DNA from 4 places in the Tessaracoccus lubricantis genome. Region 1 is predicted to be linked to each of the others. Evidence: riboswitches for the same ligand, from Rfam matches in the RefSeq annotation. Region 1 holds a riboswitch; each other region holds the start of a gene.
The links. Region 1 has a riboswitch for thiamine pyrophosphate ahead of thiC (phosphomethylpyrimidine synthase ThiC). Riboswitches for the same ligand answer to the same signal wherever they lie in the genome.
Positions count from the first base shown of each region.

Region 2: another riboswitch for thiamine pyrophosphate. It lies ahead of ABEA30_RS04735 (MFS transporter); the one in region 1 lies ahead of thiC (phosphomethylpyrimidine synthase ThiC).
Region 3: another riboswitch for thiamine pyrophosphate. It lies ahead of ABEA30_RS06120 (3-oxoacyl-ACP reductase); the one in region 1 lies ahead of thiC (phosphomethylpyrimidine synthase ThiC).
Region 4: another riboswitch for thiamine pyrophosphate. It lies ahead of ABEA30_RS02330 (thiamine ABC transporter substrate-binding protein); the one in region 1 lies ahead of thiC (phosphomethylpyrimidine synthase ThiC).

Region 1 is NZ_BAABLV010000010.1:724-8,121, forward strand. It holds gene ABEA30_RS03215 (hypothetical protein) at 1-1,745, opposite strand, end outside; TPP riboswitch at 1,845-1,951, shown strand; gene thiC (phosphomethylpyrimidine synthase ThiC) at 1,946-3,664, shown strand; gene ABEA30_RS03225 (nuclease-related domain-containing protein) at 3,860-4,765, shown strand; gene ABEA30_RS03230 (DUF456 domain-containing protein) at 4,891-5,382, shown strand; gene ABEA30_RS03235 (beta strand repeat-containing protein) at 5,446-7,398, opposite strand, start outside.
Region 2 is NZ_BAABLV010000016.1:36,562-43,959, forward strand. It holds gene ABEA30_RS04720 (oxygenase MpaB family protein) at 1-463, shown strand, start outside; gene ABEA30_RS04725 (thiamine phosphate synthase) at 414-1,091, opposite strand; gene thiM (hydroxyethylthiazole kinase) at 1,088-1,861, opposite strand; gene ABEA30_RS04735 (MFS transporter) at 1,858-3,198, opposite strand; TPP riboswitch at 3,189-3,298, opposite strand; gene ABEA30_RS04740 (plasmid stabilization protein) at 3,363-3,719, shown strand; gene ABEA30_RS04745 (SDR family NAD(P)-dependent oxidoreductase) at 3,721-4,410, opposite strand; gene ABEA30_RS04750 (RNA-binding S4 domain-containing protein) at 4,492-4,857, shown strand; gene ABEA30_RS04755 (alcohol dehydrogenase catalytic domain-containing protein) at 4,949-6,559, opposite strand; gene ABEA30_RS04760 (sugar-binding transcriptional regulator) at 6,656-7,398, shown strand, end outside.
Region 3 is NZ_BAABLV010000019.1:84,024-91,421, forward strand. It holds gene ABEA30_RS06100 (hypothetical protein) at 1-1,283, shown strand, start outside; gene ABEA30_RS06105 (hypothetical protein) at 1,298-2,074, shown strand; gene ABEA30_RS06110 (CHRD domain-containing protein) at 2,088-2,561, opposite strand; gene ABEA30_RS06115 (aldo/keto reductase) at 2,811-3,797, shown strand; gene ABEA30_RS06120 (3-oxoacyl-ACP reductase) at 3,810-4,613, opposite strand; TPP riboswitch at 4,648-4,743, opposite strand; gene ABEA30_RS06125 (ABC transporter ATP-binding protein) at 4,785-5,855, opposite strand; gene ABEA30_RS06130 (ABC transporter permease) at 5,852-7,354, opposite strand; gene ABEA30_RS06135 (iron ABC transporter substrate-binding protein) at 7,371-7,398, opposite strand, start outside.
Region 4 is NZ_BAABLV010000008.1:75,215-82,612, reverse strand. It holds gene ABEA30_RS02350 (HEAT repeat domain-containing protein) at 1-869, shown strand, start outside; gene ABEA30_RS02345 (HEAT repeat domain-containing protein) at 991-1,752, opposite strand; gene ABEA30_RS02340 (ABC1 kinase family protein) at 1,846-3,525, shown strand; gene disA (DNA integrity scanning diadenylate cyclase DisA) at 3,549-4,595, shown strand; TPP riboswitch at 4,620-4,725, shown strand; gene ABEA30_RS02330 (thiamine ABC transporter substrate-binding protein) at 4,760-5,806, shown strand; gene ABEA30_RS02325 (ABC transporter permease) at 5,803-7,398, shown strand, end outside.

The DNA of each region.
Region 1 (7,398 bases):
TGCGGGCGCAGCCGGAGTTCGTGCTTCTGCGCCGGCGGGATCATCCGTGCCCATGCGGCACCGATCTCGAAGTCCAGCTGGTCGGCGTCCCCCTCGAAGAGCCTGTCGACCGCGGTGACCGCCCCCTGCCTGCGCTTCAGCCGCTTCTGTGCCGCCCGGAGCCGCTTCCTGCTCTCCTGCAGCTGAAGCGTGAGCTCCTCGATCTCGTTCTCCGCCCTCCTGAGCCGCTTGATGATCAGCGCCTTCTCGCGCTGCTGCTCCGGAGTGAGCCCAGTGGACTCCTCGGCCCCTTCAGGCGCCTCGTCGTCCCCGGCTGGTTCCGCCTTGTCCACGGTCACCAGCCAGGGTGGGCCGCCGTCGAGCACCGACGGCGCGGGGACGGCCTCGGCAGGGTCCGCGGCGTCGAGCATCGAGAGGAGCCACTGGCCGGCCTCGGGTTCGCCGAACCACAGCGCCACCACGTCGCCGGCGGCCACGAGGTCGGCGACGGTGGCGCCATCCTCCGCGATGTCCTCCGCCCCCACGCGGCGGACCTCCCCCGGGAACAGCTCGACATCGCACCCGCCGCCGTCGACACCCACCACCCGGGCCAGCACCGTGTCGCCGTCCCGGTAGCCCGAGAGCGCGTCGACGGCCGAGCGCCGCATGCCGGTGACGTCGATGCGGCGCGACTCCGGGTCGAACGTGCCGACGACCCTCATCCCCTTGCAGAACAGCCGCTCCGCCGCGAGGTCGGGCAGGACGAGCTCGGGCCACAGCGTGCCGCCCATCTGTACGCCCGGGATGGTCACCAGCGCGCGGTCGCCGATGACGCCCTGCACCTCGCCCGTCACCACGCAGGGGGCTTCGGTGCCGGAGCCGAGCGTCAGCCCACCGCGGGCGGCCATCGAGAGCGCGTCGGAGATGAGTTGGCGGGTGACCTTCACCTTGTCGGAGGGCCCATAGGCGAAGCGCAACGGCGAGAGGTAGGGATCCGCCGTCCAGTCGTCGCCGATGGGATAGACGCGGGAGGCGCCGCCGTAGACCTGGCACTGGTCGGGCACGGCCTGCGAGAAGGCCCAGCTGGCTTCGGCTCCCGTGATCTCGGCGACATCCGCCAGGCCGGCGAGGTCGGCGCGCAGCTCCTCGGCGTCGACGTAGGCCGCGGCGGCGCCTGAGGCCCGCGTGATCACCACCACGGGCCGCTTCCGTGCCGGCGTCGTGAGGTGCGCCGCGAGCGCCGCGGCCGAGGCCGGGTCGTCGACGATGCGCACCCCGTCGGCTGGGGGCGACGGCGGCCCCGGCTTGGGCACCGTGCCCGGGCCGGCCGGGGCCACCCGCGGTGCCGGTGTCGCCGTCGGGGTTGCGGCGCTGAGGGCACGGCGGACGTCGTCGGCGATCCTCGACTGCATGGCGCGCCGCTCTGCCTCGTCGCGGCCGAGGTGCAGGGAGAGGGATCGTGGGTTGCTCTGCCAGCGGTCGCCGGGCGGGTAGACGCGGCAGGCACCGAGGAAGGCACTGGCCTCCTTCCCCACGGCGTCCGAGAGCGCAAACGTGAGGTCCTTCGAGGGGAGCGTGACGACGTCGATGTCGCGGCCGAACTCCCTGGCAAGGTCCGGTGCGGACACGAACGGCTGGTTGGCGCCGTCGGCCACGGTCAGCAGCACGACGGGGCGCGTCCGGCTCGAGGAGCGGAGGTAGGTGACGAGCAGGCCGACGTCGAGCCGGTCGCGCAATGCGACGGGGGCGTCTGTGGGGAACTGCATCGTGCCTCCTGTCCGGACATCCCCATCATCAAGGGTCGGGGCAGCCAACCGCGGCGGATATGGACAGCCCGCTCACTGACCCCGCTCTGTGGTTGACTCTCGGCATCCCACGGGTGCCCGGGCACGGGCTGAGATCAAGCTGATGCCGCTTGGACCGTCGAACCTGTCCGGGTCATGCCGGCGAAGGAAGAGAGATTCCGATGGAAATCCATCCGCAGCACCGTGCCGTCACCATCTCCGACGGGGACGTCCGCGTCCCCGTCACTGCCATCAGCCTGGCGGAGTCGCCGGGTGGCGTACCGAACGCCGACGTGCACGTCTACCGCACCTGCGGGCCCACCGCCGATCCCGTGGAAGGCCTGGCGCCCATGCGTCAGGAGTGGATCGACGCCCGCGGTGACACCGAGGCCCACGAGGCCCGGCCCCGCGACCTCGCCGACGACGGACGCGCCGCCGTCCGGCGAGGTGCCGCCTCCGAGCAGTGGCGCGGCCGCCGCCACGAACCCGTCCGGGCCCTGCCCGGCAAGCGCGTCACGCAGATGCACTACGCGCGCAACGGCATCATCACCCAGGAGATGCGCTACGTGGCGCTGCGGGAGGGGGTCGCCGTCGAGAAGGTGGTCGAGGAGGTGGCCGCCGGACGCGCGATCATCCCCTCCAACGTGAACCACCCCGAGAGCGAGCCCATGATCATCGGGCGCGCGTTCCTCACCAAGGTCAACGCCAACATCGGCAACTCGGCGGTGACCAGCTCGATCGCCGAGGAGGTGGAGAAGCTCACGTGGGCCACCCGCTGGGGCGCCGACACCGTGATGGACCTGTCCACCGGCGACGACATCCACACCACGCGCGAGTGGATCATCCGCAACAGCCCCGTGCCCATCGGCACCGTGCCGCTGTACCAGGCGTTGGAGAAGGTGGACGGCAAGGCCGAGGACCTGACGTGGGAGGTCTACCGCGACACGGTGATCGAGCAGGCCGAGCAGGGCGTCGACTACATGACCGTGCACGCCGGCGTCCTCCTGCGGTACGTGCCGCTGACCGCCGAGCGCGTGACGGGCATCGTCAGCCGCGGAGGCTCGATCATGGCGGGGTGGATGTTGGCGCACCACCGCGAGTCGTTCCTCTACGAGCACTTCGACGAGCTGTGCGAGATCTTCGCGGCCTACGACATCGCCTTCAGCCTGGGCGACGGGCTGCGGCCCGGCTCGATCGCCGACGCCAACGACGAGGCGCAGTTCGCCGAGCTCCGCACGCTCGCCGAGTTGACCGAGCGGGCGTGGGCGTACGACGTGCAGGTGATGGTGGAGGGCCCGGGCCACATCCCGCTGCACCTGGTGGAGGAGAACGTGCGGCTCGAGCAGGACTGGTGCCACGGCGCGCCGTTCTACACCCTCGGGCCGCTGGTCACCGACATCGCGCCGGGCTACGACCACATCACCTCGGCGATCGGCGCCGCCGTCATCGCCATGCACGGCACGGCGATGCTCTGCTACGTCACGCCGAAGGAGCACCTGGGGCTGCCGAACCGCGACGACGTGAAGACCGGCGTGATCACGTACAAGATCGCGGCCCACGCGGCCGACGTGGCGAAGGGCCACCCGGGTGCGCAGGTGCGCGACGACGCGTTGAGCAAGGCGCGGTTCGAGTTCCGGTGGCACGACCAGTTCGCGCTGTCGCTGGACCCTGACACCGCCATCGCGTTCCACGACGAGACCCTGCCTGCCGAGCCGGCGAAGACGGCGCACTTCTGCTCCATGTGTGGGCCGAAGTTCTGCTCGATGAAGATCACCAGCGACATCAGGGCGCGTTTCGGCTCCGGCGCCGACGCGGAGTCGGGCATGGCGGCGAAGTCGCGGGAGTTCCGGGAGAAGGGCGCGCAGGTCTACCTCGACATCTCCGAGGTGAGGACCGCCTGATCAAGGCGCTCAGGGCGGGCGGGCTGGCCAGCGGTCGGCCCGCCCGCACTTTTCTCTTCCTCAGCGGCGGGTCGGTGTGGATAATCCACACCGGGTGCCTTTTGAGGAAGAGAAATCCTGGGCGAGCCGCCTGAACGCGCTGCAGCGTTCCGTTTGGACCCCACCCAGAGGGCTCGCGGGCTACCCTCGTCCACCATGGGGGACGACAGCAGTGCTCAGTACGAGTTCAAGCGGTGGCGGCGGTACGGCAAGGACCGCCTGTACGTGACGAGGGTGGCCGACTCTGAGCAGGTGGGCTACTTCGACGTGGTGGCCGGAACCCACCACCCGGGGCAGCCTGCGCTGTCCGACGAGCTGACCGCCGCCGTCGGAGCATGGAGTCGCCCGGAGGGTGAGCCGAGCCCGAGCCCGGCTCCCGAGCCGGCCGCCCCCGGCCGGTCGAAGGACCCGGATGCCTCGCCGGCACCTCCCCCACCGACCGTCATCGACCTCGCCCACAACGCCCCCGGCATCTCCCTCCAAGCCCAGATCGACGCGGCGCACGCCGCAGGTCAGCGGGCCACCCTCCTTCGCCGCATCTTCCTCGGCAAGCACGCGCGCTCCCCCTGGGAGCGCGGTGCGATCGGCGAGCGGCTGGTCGCGGCCGAACTGCAGAAGCTCCAGGAGAAGGACCCGCGCTGGCTGTTCCTCCACTCCATCCCGGTGGGCGCCAACGACGCCGACATCGATCACCTCCTCATCGGCCCAGCCGGCGTGTTCTCCATCAACTCGAAGAACCACGCGGGGATGAAGGTGTGGGTGGGCGGCAACACGTTCATGGTCAACGGCGTGCGCCAGCCACACATCCGCAACTCGCGCCACGAAGCCAAACGCGCCGCGAAGCTGCTGTCGCAGGCGGCCGGCTTCGACGTCCACGTCCGCGGCATGGTGGTCCCCATCAACGCCGACGACTTCACCGTCAAGGCCCAACCCGACGACGTCACGGTCATCAACCGCAACCGCCTCCGCAAGCACCTGCGGCGACTCCCGGAACGGCTGCCCCAGCCCACCGTCGACATACTGTTCGAGCACGCGCGCCGCAGCACCACGTGGCTCGGGTGATCGCCCAGCACCACCCCGACGAGCACCTCGCGGCGGTACAGAACCTCTGCCGCAGGAGTTCGACCGCGCCGGCCTCCCCTGAGCCGTGCGGCGCACCTGGCCGGGTGCCGCCCTACGCTTGACCGGTGACCACGGAAATGATCGCGGCCCTTGCCGCAGGCGCACTCGCCCTCGTCGGCCTCGCGGGCATCGTGGTGCCGGTGCTTCCCGGCAGCTTGGCCATCGGCATCGGCGCGCTCGTGTGGGCCATCTGGGGAGGCTCCTCCTGGGGGTGGGTGGCGTTCGGCATCGCCGCAGTGCTCCTGGTCATCGGCGCCGTGAGCAGCTGGCTACTGACTGGCAGGTCCCTGCAGCAGCGTGAGGTGCCGAAGTGGCCGGTCGTCGTCGGCGTGGTTGCCGGCATCGTCGGCGTCTTCGTGCTGCCCGGCTTCGGGCTGCCGATCGGCTTCGTGCTGGGCCTGCTCCTGGCGGAGTGGTACCGGTTGCGCGACTTCCGCCAGGCCGTGGCCACCAGCCTGGCCACCGTCAAGGCGCTCGGGCTGGGCATCCTCGTGGAACTCGCCTGCGCCATGGTGGCCGTGGTGGTGCTGGCGATCAGCATCGTCACCGCTTGGTGACCATCGCCGACCCCAGCACCCCCGAGCACCACGGCTGGGGCGTCCGCCGGACGCCAAGCACCCTCAGTGCCGCGACGTCGTGGGCTCCTCCCGTCGGCGCAGGCGGGCCACCGCGACGGCGGCCGCGGTCAGCACCAACAGCCCTGCCAGCCCGGAAGCCGCGGCAAGGCCGTCACCGCCACCGGTGGACGGCAGGCCCGGCCGAACCGTCGGGGTCGTGGGCCTGACCGACGACGGCGTGCTCGGCGTCGGCGTGGCCGGAGTCGGCGTGCTCGGCGTCGGGCTCCCGGGAGTCTGCGTGGTGGGCGCGGACGGTGTCGGGCTGACGGGTGCTGCGACGACGTCGAGCGACAGGACCAGCGTGTCCTCGTCGCCGTCCGGGTCGGTGGCGGTGATGGTGACGGTGAACGAACCCGCCGCCGCGAACACGTGGCTCACTTCCGGCTGTTCCGAGCTGACGACCTCGACCACCGGCGTGCCGTCGCCCCAGTTGACGCGGTAGGTGATGAGCGCATCCGACGCCGACGGGTCATCGGCTCCCACCCGGATCGTGACCGGCTTGCCGGCGACGAAGGGCCCGACGGGCTCGTCGACGATCGCCAGCGTCGGGGCCGCATTGTCGACCCGCAACTCGACCGTCGACTCGGAGATGAGCCCGTCGACCTCGGCTCGGATCCCGATCTCATGGGTGGCGGGGCCGTCGTCGATGCCGAAGGCAACCAGCTCTGCCCACGTCAGGGTGACGACGGCGCCCGTGGCGTCGGTGTGGTCGCCGTCGCCGTCGAGGTCCCAGCCGATGGTGGCCGCCGGGCTGGAACCCGCCGCCGACAACGTGACGCCGTCGCCCTCCGAGATCGCCTCGGGCGTCTCGGCGGCGGCGATCGGCATGACGTCGATCCGGGCGCCCTGGGAGCTGGCTCCGAAGCCGCCGCTGGGCGCGTAGACGGCCGTGATGGTGCGGACGCCGGCGGGGAGCGTGGTGGTGAGTTCCGCCACGCCGTCGACGAGGGCGACCGTGCCCAGGACGGTTCCGGACAGCGTCGCCGTGGGGGACGCGGCGAGGACCTGGGCGGTCTGCAGCGCCGGCGTGCCTTCCAGGAACGTGACGGTTCCGGTCGGGGTGGAGGCGGGCGCCGTCACCTCGGCGCGCAGCGTCACGGGCTCGCCGTCGACGATGGTGGCCGGCGGGGTGAAGCTCAGGGTCGTGGTGCCGTCGACCACGACCTCGAGGGGCGTCGCAGCGCTGTCGGTCCAGTCGTCGGCGCCGGTGTAGCTGGCGGCGATGGTGTGGTTGCCGGTGGTCAGGCCCGGGACCGTGAAGGTGACGGTGCCGTCGCCAGCCGGGGTGCCCGCGGCGACGGGGGTGCCGCCGTCGACGGTGTAGGTGACGGTGCCGTCGGTGACCGGGCCGTCGGCGGCGGTGACCTGGGCGGTGACCTCGAGCTCGGCGCCCAGCGGGATGAGGGCGTCTGCGGACAGCGTCACCGCGGTGCCGGACTGGGCCGTGACGACGATCTCGTCCGCGGTGCTGTCGGTCCAGGCCCCCGTGCCCGTGTAGGAGGCACTGATGGTGTGGCTGCCCCGGGTCAGGCCCGGGAGCGTGAACGTGACGATTCCCTTGGTGTTCAATGCCTCCGCGGCGACGGGGGTCCCGCCGTCGACGCGATAGGTGACGGTGCCGGCGGTGACGGGTTCGCCGCCGTCGAGCACGGTGGCGGTGACGGTCACGGGGTCTCCGGTGTCGACCACCTCCGGGGCGGCCAGGGTGATGGCGGGGACGGTCTGGACCATCACGGTCGCCGCGGCGGCGGCGGAGTCGGTCCAGTGGTCGGCGCCCGTGTACTGAGCGCGGATGACGTGGCTGCCCGGCGTCAGGCCGGCCGGCGTGAACGAGACCTCGCCGTCCGCATCGGGGGTGCCCGCAGCGGTGGGGGCGCCGCCGTCGACCGTGTAGGTCACGGTGCCGGCGGTCACGGGGCCGTCCGCACCGATGACGGTGGCGGTGACCACCGGGCC
Region 2 (7,398 bases), on a different contig from region 1:
ATGGGTGCACATCGCCGAGACGCAGAGCTTCCTGGCGGCCTTCCAGCACTACGGCGACCGCCGCCTCACGCCGGAGGAGACCGACGAGTACGTGGCGCAGGCCGCCCCCGTCGGCGAGATGCTCGGCGCCGTGGACCTGCCCCGCACGGAGGCGGAGCTGCTGGCCGCCATCGAGGGGTTCCGGCCCGAGCTGCGCGCGTCCGCAGCCGCGCTCGACACCGTCGACTTCCTGCTCAGGACCCCGCCCGTGCCCTGGCCCGCGCGGCCGGGCTACTGGATGCTGGCCGCCGGCGCCATCGCGACGCTGCCCGCATGGGCCCGCCGCGAGCTGAAGCTGCCGTCGGGCCGCTGGTTCGACGTGCTGGTGGGCCGCCCGCTGGGGCGGTTCTCGACGGCGATCGTGCGCTGGGCGCTCACGCCCGAGAGTCGCCGCGACCGCCTGGGCGCGCCGCCCCGCGCGTGAAGCCCCGGAGGATCTCCCCGACGACGGCCGCCGGGTCTTCGGCGCCCATCACCGCCCGCACCACGGCGACTCCTGCCACCCCGGTGCCCGCCAGTGCCTCGGCGTCCGCCGGCTGCACGTCGCCGATCGCGACGATGGGCAGCCGGGTGGCGGCCACCATCGGCGGGTATCCCTCGAGGCCCACCGGCTGGCGGCCGGAGTCCTTCGTGGGGGTGCGGCGGAAGGGGCCCGAACCGAGGTAGTCGACGACTCCGGCCAGCTCGTCCGCGGCCCGCACCATTGCCAGCGTCCCGGTGGTCAGGCCGATGACGGCGTCCGGCCCCAGCAGCGCACGCGCCGCGGCGGGCGGCAGGTCGTCCTGCCCCAGGTGCACGCCGTGCACCCACGGCGACTCCTGCATCGCGGCGAACGCGACGTCCGCCCGGTCGTTGACCACCACCCTCGACGCCGGGTTGGCCCGGTGCACCGCGCGGCCCACCTCCAGCGTCAGGCGCAGCAGCTCGCGCGCCGGCAGGAACTTCTCGCGCACCTGGACGACGCCGGCCCCGGCGCCTGCCGCCGCGGCCACCTTGGCCACCACGTCCGGCCCGTGGCCGGTGGTGACCACGTAACAGCGCAGGTCGATCATGCCAGGGCCCTCTCCTCGACGGCGTGGGGGTCGACGGCGGCCAGCGCGTCCAGCAGCGCCACCTTGAACGAGCCGGGCCCGGCTGCCGCGCCAGCCGCGTCCTCTGCGGCGACGCACAGCCACGCCGTCGCCGCGTGCGCCGCCTCGAACGGGTCCGCGACGGCGGCGCAGGCCGCGGTGAGCGCGCCCAGCGTGCAGCCGGTGCCGGTGACCCGCGTGAGCAGCGGGTGCCCGGCCGTCACCGCGACGCTGCGCTCACCGTCGGTGATGAGGTCGCGGGCCCCGGAGACCGCGACGACCGCGTGCGTGGCCAGGGCCAGCAGGTGGGCCGAGTGGGCGGCCTGTTCCGGGACGTGGACGGTGTCGGCGCCGCGCCCGCCCGTCCCGGCCCCGGCGAGGTTGAGGATCTCCGAGGCGTTGCCGCGGATCACGGCGGGCCGGTGCGTCAGGAGGTGGCGGGCCAGTGGGGTGCGGACGGGGGCGAGCCCCACCGCCGTGGGGTCCAACACCCAGGGCGTGCCCAGCTCGCGAGCCCGCGCCGCCGTCGCCGGGATGCCCGCTGCGCCATCTGTGGAGAGCGTGCCGAGGTTGACGAGCAGCGCGTCGGCGGCCTGAACCATGACGGGGGCCTCCTCGAGCGTCTCGGTCATCATCGGCCGTGCGCCGGCGGCCAGGACCGCGTCGGCGACGAAGTTGAGCGACACCGCCGCGCTCAGGCAGTGCACCAGCGGCGCCCGCTCGCGCACCGCCGCGATCACGTCGGCGATCATGGCCGCCCCTGACGCGAGGACACGGCCTCGAGGTCGTCGTCGATGTCCGCCGGCCGCAGCGCCGGGCCGAGCGCGCCGCACACCGCCACCAGCGTGCCGCCCAGCACCATGAGGGCGAGCACGGCGGTGTCGCGGCCGAGCCAGCCCTCGAGGGTGGGCAGGTAGAACGGGTACAGCGCAGGGATGACGATCGACAGGCTGTAGGCGGTGCCGTAGCCGGTGGCGCGCACGGCGGTGGGGAAGCGCTCCGACAGGTAGGCGCCGATCGGGCCGTACGCGGTGACCGTCAGCACCTGGAGCGCGACGGCGCACGCCGCGACCAGCCACACGGCGGGGCCGCTCATGATGGCCAGCCACAGCAGCGGCGCCGACACCGCGGCCACCACGCCCCAGATGATGAAGAACCGGCGACGCCCGAGCAGCGTCGACAGGTGCCCGGTGACGCCCATCACGATGGCCTGCCCGACGGCGGCGCAGCCCATCACGACGCTGACGCTGGTGGCGTCCAGGCCCACGTCGGTGCCCAACCGGGGGGTGAGCATGATGACGGTGGTGTTGGTGAGGAACCACAGGCCGCTCATGAGGCCGAACATCTGCCAGAACGAGCGGGCGTGGGTGCCGCTGAGCACCTCGACGAGGCCGAGCCTGCGCCGCGTGGAGCGGTTGCGGTGGAACACGGGGGCGTCGGTGACGTGGACGCCGTAGTACATCAGCATCGCGACGGAGGCGAGGCCGCCGGCGGCGAACGACGCGCGCCAGCCCCATGCGGCGTAGGCGTCGGGGCCCAGTGCCACCAGCAGGACGCCGGTGGTGAAGGCGATGGTGGCCTGCGCCCATGGCGCCATCGACATGATCAGGCCTGAGTAGAGCCCCCGGCGCCGCGGCCTGGACCACTCCATCGCCAGGGGGATGGCAGCGGAGTACTCGCCGGCGATGAACACGCCGCCGAGGAAGCGCAGCGCGATCACGATCAGGATGGCCGCGCCGCCGATCACCTCGTGCGTGGGCACCGCGGCGATGCCCAGGGTGCAGGCGGCGGTGCCGGCGATGGCCACCTTCGTGGTGGTGGTGCGGCCCAGGCGGTCGGCGATCTGGCCGAACACCATGCCGCCGATGGGGCGGCCCAGCAGCATGGCCATGACCACGATGGCGCCGGTGGTGGCCGCGGCGTGTGGACCTGCCAGCACGGGGAGCGCCGGCACCAGCGCCACGAGCGGCAGGAAGATGTGGAGCTGGTCGACGTAGTTGCCGAGGACGCCGCCGCGGAGGGCTGCGCGGCCCTCGGGCGGCAGCGCCGCGGCCGGGTGGGTGAGGGGGGTGGCAATGGTGTGCGTCATCACTAACTTCCTTCGCCGGCATGACCCGGACAGGTTCGGACGGTCCGGGCGGCATCAGCCCCATCTCAGCCCCCTGCCGAGGGCACCCGTGTGGATGGCCAGCACCTTAGCCCACGAAGCGACGGTGCCAAAGGAGGTAGCCGGGAGTGAGACTCCGTCGTAGCGTGGAGGGACCCGAGCAGGAGGTCGACATGACGCCCAGGGCATGGAGTGACAAGCGCGAGCGCCAGTACGAGCACATCAAGGAAGGCCTCGAGAAGCGTGGCGAGAGTGAGGACACGGCCGAGGAGATCGCCGCCCGCACCGTCAACAAGGAACGCGCCAGGGCAGGCGAGGCCAAGGAGTCGAGCAAGCTGTCCAGGGAGGACATCTCGTCGGGCCGACGCGGTGGCCTGCGCTCACACAAGGGCCCGGGCGGCCGCACCCGGGACCAGCTCTACGAGGAGGCCAAGCGCAAGAACATCGAGGGCCGCTCGAAGATGAACAAGGCCGAGCTGCAGAAGGCCGTCGACGCCAAGTAGCTCAGCCGGCGTCGCGGACGTCTGCCAGCACCTTCTGGCCGAAGTCTGCGCGGTTGACCAGCGCCAGGATCTTGGCCGCGGCGTCCTCCGGCGTGCTCAGGCGGCCCTTGTCCTTCATCGCCCGGAACCGGTCACGCGCCGGGAAATCCGTCGCGCGGATGTGTTCCTGCATGTCGGTATCCACCACCCCGGGCGCGATCGAGGCGACGCGCACGCCGTCGAGGCCCTCCTCGGCCAACGTCAAGGCGTGCATGTCGACGGCGGCCTTGGAGGCGCAGTAGGTGCTCCACGTGCTGTGCGCGGCGCGGGCGGCGCCGCTGCTCACGTGGACGACGCGCAGCGGGGTGCCCTCACGGCGCAGCCGCACGACGGCGTCGGTGAGGATGAGGGGCGCCGTGACGTTGATGGTGACGCACTGTTCGATCTGGGCGGGGTCGAGCGTGCCGACGAAGCCGATGGGCGAGACCGCCCCGGCGTTGTTGACGAGGATGACGTCTGAGGCGTCCGCCAGGAAGGCCGCCAACGCGCCCGAGCTGATCCATTCGGTGAGCGCCGACGGCTGCCCGAGGTCCACCCGTTCACCCGCCGAGCGCGAGACGCCCAGCACGACCCAGCCGTCGGCCTCCAACTGCGCGGCGATCGCGGCGCCGAGGCCCTTGCTGTGGCCGGTGACGATGGCCTTCTTGGACATGGGGATCCTTTCGTCAGGTGACGCGGCTTACGGTACTCGGCGCCGCCGACACCCGTTGTGGTGCGCGTTAGGATTCTGCGCATGACCCGACTGGACGCCTGGCTGTGGGCGGTGCGCGTGTACAAGACACGCTCGCTCGCCACGACGGCGGTGCGCGGTGGCCACGTCAGGGTCAATGACCTGCTGCCCAAGGCGTCGCAGCACGTGGTGGCCGGGCAGGTGATCCGGGTGCGCAAGGACCAGGAGGAGAAGATCCTCGAGGTGGTTGACGCCACGCTCGCCAAGCGGGTGGGTGCGCCGCTGGCGCAGGCGGCCTACATCGACCGCACGCCCGAGCGGCCGCCACCCATCCCCGAGATGGCGGGGAAGGTGGCGGTGCGGGACCGCGGCGCCGGCCGCCCGACGAAGCGTGACCGCCGGGCGATCGAGCGGCTCCGCGGCCACTGACGGGGCTGCGTTCCCTGAGCCAGCCGCCTGCGACTGTTCGAAGCGCCCCGCGTTCCCTGAGCCAGCCGCCTGCGGCTGGTCGAAGGGCCCGTCACTCGCCGGCCAGCAGCGCCTGCTCGGCCTCCTTCGTCCACACGCCGTTGTTCAGCTTGGCCGCCACGTGCGGCAGCTTCTCGGGCATGTCCACCAGCCGCGTCAGCCCCAGGTCGTGCAGCATCGGGAAGACCATGATCTTGCCGCCGCTGGTGCGGTTCATCACAGAGTCGATCGCATCCTGGAACCCGGCCATGCCGGTGACGGCGTCCAGGCTGATGTGCGTGTCGATGATGCCTTCCTCGATCTTGCGCAGGACCGTGCGCATGTCCGAGACGTCGGAGCCCGAGGTGCCCAGCATGAAGATGCGGCGCTCGACGATGCCCTGCAGGTCGAACTCGCCCAGCGTGCCGGCGGGGATGCCGGCGAACGCGTTGAGGATCGCGCCCTCCCCGGCGAGGTCGACGGCCTGGCTGACCAGCGCCGGCACCGGCACCATGCACGAGACGTGCGTGAAGCCGGGCTGCAACTGCTCCTCGCCGGTGTTGACGTAGGTGATGGGCACGCTGCGCTCGGCCGCGATGGGGTCGACGGTGCGGGCGAGGTGGGTGAGCCGCTCGTCGCTGAGGTCGGTGCCGGTGACGCGGATCCCGTCGATGCCGGAGGTGACGGCGCGGATGGTGTGCATCATGCCCATGGGGCCGGCGGCGCCGACGATCGCGACGTTGTCGCCGTCGCGCAGCTCGCCGTTGGCCGGCACCCAGGCGTAGCCGTCGGCCGGGTCGTCGCCGGTGGTGCCGACGAAGCGGATGAAGTCGTAGTGCACGCGGCCGATGTCGAGGGCCACCTTGCGGCCGATCGTCGCGCCGCCGAGCACGAGGCAGTACGTGGCGCGGGTGCCGAGCAGGGGCGCGGTGGCCTCGATGACCTCGGGGTCGGCGCCGTAGTAGATGATGTCGTCGAAGAACTGGCCCTCGAGCGAGGCGACCTCGGCTGCGGTGACCCGCACGGTCTCCGCCGGCGCGTGCGCCCACGTGAGCGCGTCCAGCCCGGTGGGTTCACCGTCGGCCACCACCAGCAGGCGGCCGCCGTCCTTGAGGTGGTTGCGCTCGGCCCAGGCGTAGGAGCCCTCGACGGTGGCCCAGGGCTCGATGAGGCCCACCGCGGCGGCGCTGGGGCCGTCGGAGACGTGGATCAGGAACTCCTCGCCGTTGGGGGCCACCACGCACCGTTCGTCGATCAGCGCGTACTCCTGCAGGGCGCCGTCGAAGTTGTAGCCGAACGCACCGTTCGACTTGGCCGTGCGCAGGTGCTTCCAGTCGGCCTGCACGAGGACGCGGTCACCCACCTGGAAGTGCGTGACCTCGCTGCCCACCTTGACGATGCGGCCGACGGGCTCGTGGCCCGGCACGACCGGCGCGGAGCCGGGATGGTACGACGGGATCTCGGGCAGGGCGTCGAGGTCGATGCCGCTGACCACCTCGGCCTTGCGCGGGTGGGAGTCGAACGCGTGGAGCAGCTTGGTGTCGGAGAAGCAGATCCCGCAGGCCTCCACCTGGAGGAGCATCTGGTGCGGGCCGACCTCGTCGACCGGCTTCTCGGTGTTGAGCACGATCTCGTCGACGCCGACGAACTGGATCGCGTGCTGGAGGGCGGGGATCTGGGTCACGTGGGACACCCTTTCTCTGAGTGCTACACCCCAAATCTAGGCCGGTTCACGCGTGAAGGAAGGCGTCACGGGACAACTGGGCATATGCTCACCCACGTGCTGACGCCCACGCCGAACGACCTCGACCTGGTGGTGCGCGCCGCCTGGCTGTACTACGAGGACGGGCTGACCCAGGCACAGGTCGCCAAGCGCCTGTTCGTGTCGCGGCAGACGGTGGGCCGGCTGCTGGAGGCCGCCCGGCAGCAGGGCATCGTGCGCATCGAGCTGGACTCGCAGTACCTCGCCGCGATGCAGTTGGCCACCCGGTTGAAGGACGCCTCGGGGCTCAGCGACGTCATCGTGGTGCCCACGGCGGAGGGCCGGCTCTCGCGTGAACGCACCAACGAGCGGGTGGCGGCCGCGCTGGCCGCGTACGCCCGACGACACCTCCACCCCGGCGCCGTCGTCGGGGTCTCCTGGGGCGACTCGGTGGCCCGGGCCCTCGTCGAGCTGTCGGAGGAGTCGCTCGACGGCGTGCAGTTCGTGGCCTGCGCCGGTGAGCTGAGCGGCATCGACGACGTGCTCACCCGCTCGCCGGGCGTGCTGCGCCGCCTGCGCACGGTCCCAGCGCCGCTCCTGGTCTCGAGCGCGGAGATGGCGCAGGCGCTGGCGGCCGAGTCGGCCGTGCGGGAGGTGCTCGACCTGGCCCGGTCCGCCGTCGTGACGCTGACGGGCATGGGGTCGGCCACCCCGGGCGGTTCAGCGGTGCTGGCGGGCGTGACGACCGACGCCGAGGTGGCGGAGTTCGCCGCGCGCGGCGCAGTCGGCGACATGCTGGGGGAGTGGTACGACGCCGACGG
Region 3 (7,398 bases), on a different contig from region 1:
TCGACCCCCGCCGCCCGTTCATGCGTGCCCGGTTCCAGACGTCGGCGTTCGGCCTGCTGACCCGCCTCAACCTCGCCGACGTCGCGCTGGCCGGCAGCCTGGGCGCGAACGAGTTCGTCAACGACGGCCGCGACCTGCTCGACGCGGGCGCCGAGTGGCTGGACGGGCGGATCAGCGAGGGCCTCGACTGGGGAGCCGACCTCATCGAGGACGCCGAGGCGTGGGGCCGCGAGGTCGCGGCGGACGTGCAGTCGCGGCTCGAGCACGCCGACACCGCCTGGGACCGCTTCGTGGAGACCGCCGGCTCGACCCCGGCGTGGCTGCGCGACCTGCACGACAAGGGCGAGATCCCCCAACTTTCGGAGGTGCTGGGGCAGGTCACGTTCCTGGGCGGCCAGCTGGCGGGGGTCCCCACCAACTTCCTGACCGACTCCGACCAGCACCTCTTCGACGACGGCCGCCCCTACCTGGCGGGCCCGGCCGACATCGAGCGCCACGAGACCGATGCCTTCGACGGCATCAACTCCCTGATCGACCCCATGATGGACGTCTACAACACCCACGACCCCCAGGACCACACAGACCGGGCCCGCGTGCAGGTCACCGCCGTCGAGGACCCCACCACCGGCGAGGTGCGCTACGTGGTGTCCATCCCCGGGACGACGGAGGGCATGGGCTCCGTGAACGGCTGGGCCGGCAACCCCACGGGCACCGACTGGGCGGCCAACCTCCGGGGCGTGGGGTACGGCGACACCGCTGCCACCCGCTCGATCATGCACTCCGTCGAACTGGCCATCGCCGAGGACATGGCCGCGCGGGGCACCGCACTCGACGGGACGCGGCCGGAGGTGTTGCTGACGGGCCACTCCCAGGGCGGCATCATCGCCGGCAACATCGCCCGCGACCCGGGCTTCTCCGAGCGCTTCGACGTGGGCGGCGTGGTCAGCGCCGGGTCCCCCGTCGACACGTTGGGCATTCCGCAGGACGTGCCGGTGTACAACTACCAGAACCGCTGGGACCCTGTGCCCCGCGTCGACCTCGGTGGGGTCCCCACCGGCACACCACCGAACGTGACCAACATCGTCTTCCCCCACGAGGGCAGCCCGAGCCCCACCCACACGCACCTGCAGCAGACCTACCAGGACAACATCCGGGAGCTGTCCTACGGCGTGGGCCTGCCCGAGAACCTCAGCAAGCAGGCACAGCTCGATGCGGAACTGGCACGCTTCTACAACGGCGACACCACCGCCTACCGGGTGACGTTCGGCCGCGAGACCGACTGACGGGGAGCTGATCCATGACCACGATGATCCAGGCCGACGACCCGACGCTCCACGTCGGCATGGTCGATGCCACGGTGTGGGCCGAGGCGGTCGAACACCTCCGCGGCGACGCGATCCCCGGGGGCGACCCCGATCGCCTCGCGCTGTGGCAGGCGGCCGGCATCATCACCGACGGCGGCCCGGACCCACTGTGGCGTCGGGCTCTGGTGATCGCGCAGACGTCGCTGCGGGGTTGCAGGATCGTGTCACGCTTCGGCGACGTCGTGTTCGAGGCAGCGGTGCTCGTGGCGGCCGAGCGCGACTGGGCCATCTGCGTCACGTCGCGCGCCACCGTCGCCCGGGACGACGAGGGTGCGGAGGTCGTCGGTGCGGTGCATCCGATGGTCGAGGTGGCGATCGCACCGGCAGACCGGCTCTGGCGGTTGATCCGCCGGGTGCTGCCGCCGCTGGAGGAGCTGCGGCACGAGCCGCATGCCACCCGCCAGGGGAGCGCGCGGCGGCTGGCCCTGGAGGGCGTGGTGATTCCGGAATCGATGAGGACGGCGCCGGAGAACCTCACGCGCCACCTGCTCCAGCTGCCCGACCTGCCGAGGGAACTCCTCAACGTGGCAGAGCCGCGGGCCGCCGTCTTCACCCACACGGTCGTCGCCGACGACGGTGCGGTCAAGGCGCTGAGCCGCACGTGGGCCCTCGGCCAGCGGCTCTACCTGGTCGACGTCGGCACGGCCTCCGTCTGGGAGGTACCGCCCGGTGACCTGGGGTTCGCGCTGGTCGAGGGCCTGACGGCGTGAGCCGCGAGCCGCGTCAGTGCAGCTGGCCGCGGATCTCGCCGCCGGGGTTGTCGACCGTGTGGACGTTGACGTACGCGCCGCCCGACTCGATGAGTTCGAGCAGGTGGCTCATGTCGTGCCCCGCCAGCTGGTTGATGAAGTCGGCCTCGGTGATGACGCCGGTGGCGAGGACACCGTTGTGGGTGCCGTCACCCGCGTCGGGCTCGTAGAGCCACACGACGGGGGCGCCGTTCTCGCCGACGGGGGCGAGGTGGATGTGGGCCATGGTCACGTCGTCGATGTTCGACGCGATCAGTCGGTAGTGCAGCTCCGTGCCGTCGGCCGACAGCCGGAAGATCGCGGCACCCCTGGCTTGGGTGTCGACGTTGGCGACCTCGTTGCCGCCGTTGAGTTGGGCGGTGAAGACGGTGGCGGAGTGGGCGGGCACGGCGAAGAGCCCCAGGCTCAGCACTGCGACGAGCAGGGTCAACAGACGGATGCGGTTCATCTTGGCCTCCAAGACTCGGGTGGCCGGAGCCGGGCGGATCCTGGCCCCGGGTTTCACGCTAAGTCGGGGCGAGAACCGGGGTCAAGGGTTTGCGGGTGCGGCCTCCGCCGCCGGTCCCTGAGCGTGTCGCGTGCGAGGAAAGAGCACGCGCCATGCTCAGGGACCAGCACGCGCCACGCTCAGGGGCCGGCCAACCCCACACGCCACCCCGGACACACATCCCGCGCGAGGCTGTGCCAAGGTGGGGGCATGCAGAAGTCCACATTGGGTAAGACCGGCCGCGACATCGGTGTCGTCGGCCAAGGGTGCTGGCAGTTCGGCGGCGACTGGGGTGCTGTCGGCGACGACGCCGCCATGGCCGTCCTGCACACCGCAGCCGACGAGGGCGTGACGTTCTTCGACACGGCTGACGTCTACGGCGACGGCCACAGTGAGCAGCTCGTCGGCCGGTTCCTGAAGGAGCGGGCCGACGACGGCATCATGGTGGCGACGAAGCTCGGCCGCCGCGCCAACCCGCACGTGCCGGAGCAGTTCACCCGCGAGAACCTCCGCGCCTGGAACGACCGCTCCCGCACGCTGCTGGGCCTCGACACCATCGACCTGGTCCAGCTCCACTGCCCGCCCACTCCGGTCTACTCGGACGACCGCGTCTTCGACGTGCTCGACGAGATGGTCGACGAGGGGCGCATCCGCCACTACGGCGTTTCGGTGGAGACCGTCGACGAGGCCATGACGGCGCTGCGCCGCCCCGGCGTGGCGAGCATCCAGATCATCCTCAACGTCTTCCGCCGCAAGCCGCTCGAGGAGGTGCTCCCGGCCGCCGTCGAGGCGGGCGTCGGCATCATCGCGCGCGTGCCGTTGGCCAGCGGGCTCCTGACGGGGCGGTTCACCGAGTCCACCACCTTCGCGCCCGAGGACCACCGCACGTACAACCGGCACGGCGAATCCTTCGACCAGGGCGAGACGTTCAGCGGCGTGCCCTACGACGTCGGGGTCGCCGCGGCGCGCGAGTTCGCGTCGATCGTCCCCGACGGCGTGACCCCCGCGCAGTTCGCGCTGCGCTGGATCATCGACCAGCCGGGCGTCTCCGTCGTCATCCCGGGCGCCAGCCGCCCGGAGCAGGCGAAGGCCAACGCGGCCGCCGGCTCGCTGCCCCCTCTCACGCAGGAGCAGCTCGCCGCGTGCGAACGGCTCTACGACGAGTACATCCGCGAGCACGTCCACGGCCGCTGGTGACCGTGGCGGCACTCAGTTCTTGACCAGGCCCCCGTCGACCACGAGGTTCTGCCCCGTGATGGCACGGGCCCAGGGGGAGGCGAAGAAGATGATGGCGTCGGCGAACTCGTCGGGGGTGGTCACGCTGCCCAGCGGCGTGCCGGCCGCGATCGCGTCGAACACGGCATCCGGCGTTGCGGCGCTGGCATCCGTGGTGCGCAGCAGCCCGCCGCTGACCATGTTGACGTTGATGCCGCGCGGGCCCAGGTCGACGGCGAACGTGCGCGTCAACGACAACAGCGCCGCCTTGGCGGCGGTGTAGTCGTGGTACGGCACCACGGGGTGCTGGAACAGGTTGGTGCCGATGTTGATCACCCGGCCTGAGCCTGCCCGCTCGAAGGAGGGCAGCGCCGCCTGGATCACGTTGAGCGCGCCCTCCACCACGCCGGAGAACTGGTTGCCCAGGTCCTCGTAGGCGATGTCGCCGGCCTTGGCTCGCGCGTCGCCGTTGAAGGAGAAGTCGACCAGCGCGTTGTTGACGACGGTGGACACCGGCGCCCCGAACGCCTCCTTCGCCCGCGACATGAGCGCGTCGACCTGTGCGCGGTCACGCACGTCGGCCTGCACGGCGACAGCCTGGCCCGGGTGGGCAGCGGCGAGCTGCTCGGCGGCCTCAGCGCTGGCGCGGTAGTTGATCAGCACCCGCGCTCCCTCGCGGAGGAACGCCTGCACGATGCTGCGGCCCAGGCCACGTGCGCCGCCCGTGACGACGACGACCTGGTCTGCAAGCGCGGGCGCGGCCGGCTTCTGGACGGCGGGGCTGGTGGATGCGGCCATGGACATGCCTTCCTGCATGCGGCGGAGGAAGCCATGGGCTCAGCACGGACATTCCCTTCGCCAGTACGAACTGGATCAGGTTCGACGGGTCTCATCTCAGCCGCCGACGGCGGCACCCCGTGTCACTTTGAGCCGAGGCTAGCAGACGTCGCCGCAGCCCTCCCCCGGCGACTAGTGCTTGAACACGCGCACCGGGCCGACCACGCGCAGGCCCACGCGTGCGCCCAGCACCGGGGTCTCGTTGCCGTGCACCCTGGCCCGCACCGACAGCGGCCCGCCGGCCCACCCCTGGGCGTCCCCGGCGACGTCGAGGCCGACCACCGCGTCGTGCCCGAAGAAGCGCACCGTCGTGACCACCCCGGTCACGGCACCCTGCTCGGGTGACGTCAGGCGGATCTGCTCGGGCCGCAGCAGCACGTCGACGGCACCGCGCGGCACGAAGCCCACCACCGTCAGGGTGCCCAGGCCGGAACGCACTTCCGGACCCACGCCCTCGCCCCGCACCATGACGGCATCGCCCATGAACGCAGCCACCTGCGGGTCGATCGGCTCGCCGTAGATGATGCGGGGCGCCGCCACCTGGAGCACGTGGCCCCCGCGCAGCACCGCCACCTCGTCGGCGAACGACAGCGCCTCGCCCTGGTCATGGGTGACGAGCACGACGGTGGCCCCGGCCGCCCGCAGCGCCCGCGCGGTCGCCTCCCGGGTGGCATGCCGCAGCGCGGTGTCGAGCGACGAGAACGGCTCGTCGAGCAACACCACGCTCGGCCGCGGGGCCAAGGCCCGCGCCAGCGCCACCCGCTGCTGCTGGCCGCCAGAGAGCTGCGCCGGGTAGCGGCCGGCCACCTCGGCCGGCAGCTCGACCAGTTCGAGGAGCTCGGCCACCCGGTCACGGTGCGTGTGCTCCCGACCCCGCAACCCGGACCGGGGCAGGCCGAAGCAGATGTTGCCCGCCACGCTCAGGTGGGGGAACAGTGCCCCCTCCTGCCGGACGTAGCCCACGCCCCGCCGCTCCGGCGGCACCCAGGTGCGCGGGCCGGCGACGGTGCGGCCGGCGACGCGGATCTCCCCCGCGGTGGGGCGCAGGAACCCGGCGATGGCGCGCAGCAGGGTCGTCTTGCCCGAGCCGGAGTCGCCGAGGATGGCGGTCGTCGCGCCTTCGGTGACGTTCAGGCTCACGCCGTGGAGGATCTCGTTGGTCCCGTATCCGGCGCGGAGGTCGCGCACCTCCACCTCGCTCATCTCGTCGCCCTCCTGTCGTGGGTGATCTGGCGCCGCAGCACCACCGTCAGCGGCACCGACAGCACGATCATCACCGCGGCGTACGGTGCAGCCGCCGCATAGTCGAGTTCGTCGCTGGCCGCCCAGAACGACAGCGCCAGCGTGTCGGTGCCGGTGGGGGCGAGGAGCAGGGTGGCGGTGAGCTCGGTGGAGATGGCCAGCGCCACCAGCACGAACCCGGCCAGCACCGACGGCGCGGCCAGCGGCAGCACCACGCGGCGCAGCACGCCTGCCCCGCCGTGCCCGAGGGACCGGGCGGCCTCGGACAGTTCGGGCGGCGCCGCGGCCAGCCCCGAACGCAGCGACACCATGGCCCGCGGCAGGAACAGCACCGCATACGCCAGCACCACCAGCGCCACCGTCTGGTAGAGCCCCGGGGCCCAGGTCACGGCCAGCCCGACCAGCGCCAGCGCCACCACCACGCCGGGCAGCGCACTGCCCACGAACGTGGCCCGCTCCAGCAGCGTCGCGACCCACCCACCGCCTCGGCTCAACAGCAGCGCTCCGGGCAGCGCCAGGACGACGGCGGTGAGGCCGCCGAGTAGGGCGAGGCCCAGCGTCGAGCCGGTGACCCGCAGTAGGTCGTCGGCCACGGCGCCCGACTGGCTGGTGCCGGTGATCAGCCACCGCACCACCAGCACGACCGGCACCGCCGTCGACAATGCCGTCAACAGCGTGAGGCCCACCACCGCGGGCCACGTCCACCGGCCGAGCGGCACCCTCGACGGCGGCCGCATGCTGCCCGAGCCGATCCGGGCGACCCGACGGCGGCCCCGCGCCACCACTTCGAGGGTGAGGAGGCCCAGGCACAGCAGGAGGAGCACGGAGGCGAGCAGGGAGCCCTGGGCGTCGCTGAACCCGACGGCGTACTGCTGCAGGATGGCGGTGGTGAACGTCTGGTAGCGCATCATCGCCAGCACCCCGTACTCCGCGAGGAGGTGGAGCGCGACCAGCAACGCACCCCCGCTCAGCGCCGGGCGCAGCCGCGGGAGGACCGCGCGGCGGAAGGCCGCGAACGGGCCCAGGCCCAACGACCGGGCCGCCTCCTCCTCGCCCTCGTCGAGCGCCCGCAGCAGTGCGGCGACCGGCAGGAACACGAACGGGAAGTAGGCCAGCGTCGTGACCAGCGCGGCGCCGCCCAGCCCGACGAGGGACGGCTGCCACGAGATCCAGGCGTAGCTGGCCACGAACGCGGGCACGGCCAGCGGCGCGAGCATCAGCGCGCGCCACACGCCTGCGCCGGGGAGGTCGGTGCGCTCCACGAGCCACGCCGCGGCAGTCCCGAGGACCAGCGACGCCGGCAGCGTGATGGCCATCAGCACCGCCGTGTTGGTCAGCAGCATCCCGATGCGCGGCCGGAACAGGTAGGCGACGGCCTCGGACCAGCCGGCGCCGAACCCGCTGGCGACCGTCACGACGATGGGGAGCAGGACGACCGCCGCGACGAGCGCGGCGGCCACCTGGAGCCAGGGTCGGTCAGAGGATGCCGGCATCGGTCATCAGC
Region 4 (7,398 bases), on a different contig from region 1:
ACGCGGCCGACCTGATCGACCGGCACATCGCCGCCGTCGAGGAGACGCTCGCGCAGGAGGGCGAACGCCGGGCCAGGCTGCAACGGTTGCGGGCCGCGGCCCAGATCGGCTGGGACGACGTGCTGGACGTGCTCTCGCTCGGCCAGCAGCTGCAGCACGCCGACCCCAACGTGCGCTTCCGTGCCGCCCTGACCGAGCAGGGCTCGGCGGCCGTCGAGGACCTCGTGGAGCGGCTGCGTTCGGACCCGGAGCCGGAGGTGCGCGAGGCCGCCACCTGGGCCCTGGTCCACCGTGGTGCCGTCGTGATGAACGCCATCGACTCACTGCGCGACGGCGACGAACGGGCGCGCCACTCGCTGGCGCACCTGCTGGGCAAGCTGCGCGACCCGGCGGGCGTGGCCACGCTCGCGGACCTGGCGGGCGATGCCTCGGAGGCCGTGGCCGTGAAGGCCGTCTTCGGGCTGGGCCAGGTCGGCGGTGACACTGCTGCCCGTCGGCTGGTGGAGGCACTGCACGACGAACGGCGAGCGGTGCGCGACGAGGCCACGGCCAGCCTGTCCCGCCTGCCCGAGGCGCGCTGGCTGCTGCGCGACGCGGCGGCCTCGCCGTCGGCGGTCGTGCGCCTGCACGCCGTCGAGGCGCTGGCAGACCACACCGACCCGGCAGACCTCCAGGTGCTGGCCGCAGCGCTGCAGGATGCCGACGCCGAGGTGCGCTACGCGGCCCTCCTCTCGCTCGGCCAGCGGCCGGAGCCGGGCACGGTCAGCGCCATCGAGGCAGCGGCCTCCTCAGGCGATGACCGCACCCGGGCCGTGGCCCGGAGGCTGCTGTCCGACAGGGGGGCGGCTTCGCCCGACCATCAGGGGTAGGCGATGTCGACCCCGCTGTTGGGCAGGGTGACATGAGTCGTCAGACTGCGGGGGCGAGGTGGAAGGGCCCCATGGCGCACGAACGCCCCCGGTCGACGACCGGGGGCGTTCACGTCCTCCCTCAGGACGGGTTGTGCACGCGCTCCGCGAGGAAGCGCCGGGCGACGGCGGCCAGCGCCGCGTCGTCACCCTCGGCCACCCGGGCCAAGGCCTCGTCGGAGGCATAGCCCAGCTGGCCGAGCGCCGACACCGCGGCGAGGCGCACGTCGGCGTCCTCGTCGGCCGCGGCCCTCTCCAGGGCCTCGGCAGCGCCGTCGGCCTCCGGGCCACCGACGTAGCCGAGGGCCTCGGCGGCGTGCTCGCGGACCGCGGTCGAGGCGTCGCTCAGGCGCGCCACCAGGGCCTCGACGCCGCCCTGGCCCAGCTTGCGGAACGCGTCGCTGAGCGCGTCGCGCTGCCAGTCGTCGCCGTCGCCGAGGCGAGCGGCGAGGTCCTCGGCCGCCAAGTGGCCACCGGTGTTGGCGGCAGCACGGTAGGCCTTGAGCGCGACGTCCTTGTGCGGATCCGCCACGAGCCCGCGGACGTGCTCGAAGTGCTCGGGGTTGCCCACCTTGCTGACGACGTGCGCTCCGGTGAAGCGGACGTGCTCGGAGTCGCTGCGCAGCATGGCGAGGATCTCGTCGTTCGCCTCGTCGGCGTGCTGCACCACCGCCCAGGTGAGGTCCTCCTTCACCCGGCCATCGGTCTCGGTCTTGAGGTGCTCGAGGAGCGCAGGGACGATCGCGGGGTCCTTGAGGGACCCCAGGGCCAGCGCGGCCATCCGGCGGTCGGTCCCGACGGTCGAGTCGAGTTGCTTGATCAGGGTCTCCACGTTTCGTGTCATGTCATCGACGGTAAAGCCTCACGCCGCGTGAAGGTCAAGCCCCGCGAGCCGGCTGCCACTACGCTGTGGGCAAACCCGAGGACAGGGGACGCAATGCCGGACATGGCCATGATCACCCGGTTGGGCACGCTGCTGGTGCGCCACCTGGGCGCCTTCAGCACGCAGGGCTCCGAGATCCCGGGCGACGCCCCCGAAGCCCAGCGGACGGAGGAGGACGCCCGCAGCTTCACCCGGTCGCTCGAGGAGATGGGCCCCACGTTCATCAAGTTCGGCCAACTGCTCTCCACCCGCCAGGACCTCCTCCCCGCCGTCTACACCGAAGCGCTCAGCCGGCTGCAGGACGACGTCGAGCCCGTGCCCGTCGAAGAGGTCCGCGCGCGCATCGAGGAGTCGCTGGGCGCGCCGGTCAATGCGATGTTCGCCGAGTTCGACGACCGGCCGCTGGCCGCCGCATCGTTGGCACAGGTGCACCGCGCAGTGACGAAGTCGGGGCGCGACGTCGTGGTCAAGGTGCTGCGGCCCGGCGTGCGTGACAAGGTCCGCAGCGACCTCGACTCCCTGGCCGGGCTGGCGGACTTCGTCGACCGCAACACCCCCGTCGGCCCGCGGCTGGGGGCCGCGCGGATGCTGGCCCAGTTCCGGCGTTCGATGGCCGACGAACTCGACTACCGCAAGGAGGCCGCCAACCTGCGCCTGTTCGCCGAACTCGCCGAGGACGAGCGCGACATCGTGGTGCCCTCCCCCATCGCCGACTACTCCACCGACGACGTGCTCACGCTCGAGTTCATGCCGGGCAGGAAGATCACCGACCTGGGCAAGCTCGAGCTGCTCGACGTCGACGGCCCCGGCCTGGCCGGCTCGCTGTTCCACTTCATGCTGCGGGCGATGCTGGTGGACGGCATCCTGCACGCCGACCCGCATCCCGGCAACCTGTTCCTGACGCCCGAGCACCAGATCGCCATCCTCGACGTCGGCATGGTCGTGCGGCTCCCGTCGCGCGTGCGCACCTCACTCGTGAAGCTGCTGGTGGCCATCGGTGACGCCGACGGCGAGGGCGCAGCAACGGTGCTGGCCAGCATGGGGCACCCGCTGGAGGACTACGATGCCTCCGCCTTCCGTGACTCGGTCACCCACCTGGTCTCCGCCACCCTCTCGATGGGTTCGGAGCTGCAGGCGGGCAGCGTGCTGATGGAGTTGGCTCGACTCTCCGGCGAACACGGCCTCCGGCCCCCGGCCGAGATGACGCTGGTGGGCAAGGCGCTGCTCAACCTCGACCAGACCACCCAGCACCTCGACCCGGACTTCACGCCGATCGAGGCCATCCGCGCCAACATCCCCACCATCCTGCGCGCCTGGTTCACCCCCAGCGCGGCGCAGGCGCTGCTGGGCGGGCTCGAGGGCAAGCAGTTCATCGAGCGCCTCCCCCGCCGCGCCAACCGCATCCTCGACTCGCTGGCGGAGGGCGAGCTCGCCTTCACGGTCAAGGCGATCGACGAGGACCGCCTCCACATGGTGCTGCACCAACTGGCCAACCGCCTCTCGACGGCGCTGGTCCTCGCCGCGATCACCGTCGCGGCGGCGCTGCTGATGGTCGCCGACGTCGGCCCCGGCCTGTTCGGGTACCCGGCGCTGGGCGCGATCTTCTTCATCGTCGCCGCCGTCGGCGGGCTCGTCATGGTGCTGGGGATCCTCCTGGAGGACCGCCCGTCGCGCCGCCGCGTGAAGCGCAACGACCGCCGACGCAAACTCGACGACGACGCCCCCGTAGACTGACGTCCCGACGACAAGGAGATCAGGTGCCAAGGTCAGCCATCCGCCGCTACCTGCGGCTGCTCGCGCCGGGCACCCAGCTGCGCGGCGGCCTCGACCGCATCCTGCTCGGGCGCACGGGCGCGCTGATCGTGCTCGGCAACAACGCGCGGGTGCAGCAGGTCTGCTCCGGCGGGTTCCAGCTGGGCGTCGACTGCACCGAGCAGAACCTGCGCGAACTGGCCAAGCTCGACGGCGCGATCATCCTGTCCAACGACCTCACCCGGATCGTCGCGGCGGGCGTGCACCTCGTGCCCGAGGGGGACCTGCCGACGGCGGAGACGGGCACGCGGCACCGCTCGGCGGACCGCACCGCCCAGTCGGCCGGCGTGCCGGTGGTGACGGTGTCGGCGTCGATGAGCACCGTGTCGCTGTTCCTGGGCGGCCGACGCCACCCCGTCGAGACCGTGCCCCAGGTGATCAGCCGCGCCAACCAGACGCTCGCGACGCTCTCGCGGGTGGTCACGCGCCTCACCGACCAGCTCGAGCAGTTCTCGCAGCTGGAGATCGCCGACCAGGTCACGCTGCGCGACCTCACGCACGTCGCGCACCGGCTCGAACTCACCCGGCGGCTGTCCACCGAGATGCAGTTCCACGTCGACATCCTGGGCGTCGAGGGCCGGTTGGTGTCGCTGCAGCACGCCGAACTGGCCAGCAGCTTCGAGGGCGTGGCGGACCTGCTGACGGAGGACTACGCGCACAACCTGGCGGACCCGTCGGACTTCGACCTGCTCGCGCTGCACAACTTCACGCCCGAGGAACTGTTCAGCAGCGGCTTGGTCGCCGAGCGCCTCGGCTTCGGCTCCACCGCCAACCTCGAGCAGAGCCTCGGTACCCGCGGTGTGCGGCTCCTGTCCCGGGTCGGCCGGCTCCCCGCCCCCATGGTCACCAAGCTCGTCGGCCGGTACTCGCTGCAGGAGATGTTCGGGGCGTCGGTGTCGCAGCTGATGGAGATCGACGGCATCGGGCCCCGCCGCGCCCGCCTGATCCGCGACGCGCTGCTGCGGGTCACCGAATCGAACGGCGGTTCCTGAGCGGAGCGGCTGCGCTATGGTGGACGCCGAACACAGGGGAGCGCCACCGGGGCGCTGAGAGTGCGGGAGGCCGCAGACCCTCAAACCTGATCCGGCTAGCACCGGCGTAGGGAGTTGGGAATTCTCCTCGGCGTTGGCCGAGCCCTCCTGATGAAGGAGCGGACATGAAGTTCATCGCGCAATCGGCCGTGGCGGGCGTCGCCGTGCTGGCCCTCGCCGCCTGTGGCGGCGCCACCCCGGCCACGGAGTCCTCGGCCGAGGACACCACGCCCACCTCGTCGTCGACGCTGACCGTGGTGACCCACGAGTCCTTCAGCCTGCCGGACGAGCTCAAGGCCAAGTTCGCCGCGGACTCCGGCCTGGAGGTGACCTACGTGCAGCCGGGTGACGCGGGCACGCTGGTCAACCAGCTCGTCCTGACGAAGGACTCGCCGCTGGGCGACGTGGTCTTCGGCATCGACAACACCTACGCGTCCCGCGCGGCGAAGGAGGGCGTGCTCGTGGACTACGACCCTGAGCTGCCCGAGGACGCCGCGCAGTACGACGCCGAGGGCCTCACCCCCATCGACTTCGGCGACGTGTGCATCAACGCCGACAAGAAGTGGTTCGCCGAGCAGGGCGTGGCGGTACCCACCACGCTGGACGACCTGGTCAAGCCGGAGTACGCGGACCTCCTCGTGGTGACCAACCCGGCGTCCTCGTCGCCTGGCCTCGCGTTCCTGCTCGCCACCATCGGCGAGAAGGGCGACGGCTGGCTCGACTACTGGGCCCAGCTGAAGGCCAACGGCGTCAAGGTCGCCTCCGGTTGGACCGAGGCGTACTACACCGACTTCTCCGGGGCCGACGGTGCCGGCCCGCGGCCGCTGGTGCTCAGCTACGCCACGTCGCCCGCCTACACCGTCGACGGCGACGAGTCCACCACGGAGGCGCTGCTGGAGACCTGCTTCCGCCAGGTGGAGTACGCCGGCGTCCTGGCGGGCGCCCAGAACGAGGAGGGTGCCCGCGCCTTCATCGACTTCCTCCTCAGCCCCGAGGTGCAGGAGGTATTCCCCACCGAGATGTACATGTACCCCGCCCTGACCGAGACCACCCTGCCCGAGGAATGGGCGAAGTTCGCCCCGCTGGCCCCCTCCCCCGTCGAGGTGGCGCCTGACGAGATCGACGCCAACCGCGAAGAGTGGATCCGTGACTGGACCGAGGCCATGGGGTGAGATCCACCCTCGGCTGGCGGCTGGGATGGGCGCTGGCGGCGCTCGTCCCGGCCGCCTTCCTCGTCGTGTTCTTCGCGTGGCCGGCGGCCGCGCTGGTGCTGCGCGGCTTCCATGACGGCACCTCCTGGACGCTCGAGGGCTTCACCACGGTCTTCGGCTCGCGCCGCACGTGGGGTGCCATCGGGTTCACGCTCGGCTCGGCCGCCGTCTCGACGGCGGCCTGCCTCCTGCTGGGGCTGCCGGGCGCCTACCTCCTGTACCGCTGCAGCTTCCCGGGGCGCGACCCCCTGCGCGCCGTGATCACCATCCCGTTCGTGCTGCCGACGGTGGTCGTCGGCGTCGCGTTCGGCTCGCTGCTGCGCCCCGACGGCATCTTCGGCGGGCTCGACCTGGCTGGTACCCCCACCGCGATCCTGGCTGCCATGGTCTTCTTCAACTATTCGGTGGTGGTGCGCACGGTCGGCACGATGTGGTCGCGGCTCGACCCCCGCCTGGCCCAGGCCGCGGGCACGCTCGGCGCCTCGCCCCTGCGGACCCTGCGCACCGTGACGCTGCCGGCGCTGAGCCCGGCCATCGTGTCGGGGGCCTCGCTGGTGTTCCTGTTCAGCGCCTCGTCCTACGGCATCGTGATGGTGCTCGGCCAGACGCGCCACCGCACGATCGAGACCGAGATCTGGTTCCTCACCACCCAACTGCTCGACCTCCCGTCGGCCGCGGCCCTGTCCATCACCCAGCTGGTGATCGTGTCGGCCGCGCTGTGGTTGAGCGGCCGCGCGCAGGCCCGGATGACCCGCGCGCTGAAGCTCCAGGCGGCGGCCGACGAGGAGCAGGGCCTCTCGCTTGCCCGCGACGGCGCCGCGCTGGCCGTCACGCTCGCGGTCGCCGTCGTGCTCTTGGGGCTGCCGTTGGCAGACTTGGCGTGGCGGTCACTGCACCGCGGGGGCGACTTCACGACGGTGAACTACCTGCAGCTGGCGGCCGAGGGCGGGGCGGGCGTCAGCGTGTGGGAGGCGCTGCGCACCTCCCTGGTGACCGCGCTGGCCGCCACCGCCATCGCCGTCACCCTCGGGCTGTTCGTCGCGCTGGTGGCCTCCCGGCGCCCCCGGCGCCGGGTCGCGCGCTCGGGCCTGGCCGCGCTGGAGTCGCTGTTCCTGCTGCCGCTGGGGGTGTCTGCCGTCACGGTGGGCTTCGGCTACCTCATCACGCTCAACCGGCCACCGCTGGACCTGCGCTCGAGCATCGCGCTGATCCCGATCGCGCAGGCCGTAGTCGCCCTGCCGCTGGTGGTGCGCACCCTGCTGCCCACCCTGCGCGCCATCGATCCCCGGCAACTGGAGGCGGCCGCCACCCTCGGCTCCACCCCCTGGCAGGTGGTGCGCCGCATCGAGCTGCCCCACCTGGGCCGCGCGCTCGGCTTGGCGGTCGGCTTCGCGTTCGCCACCTCCCTGGGCGAGTTCGGTGCCACCAGCTTCCTCGCCCGGCCGGACAATCCCACGCTGCCGGTGCTGATCTTCCGGCTCTTCGGCCGGCCCGGCGCCGAGAACTACGGCGTCGCGCTGGCCGCGTCGGTGGTGCTGGCAGGATTGGCAGGA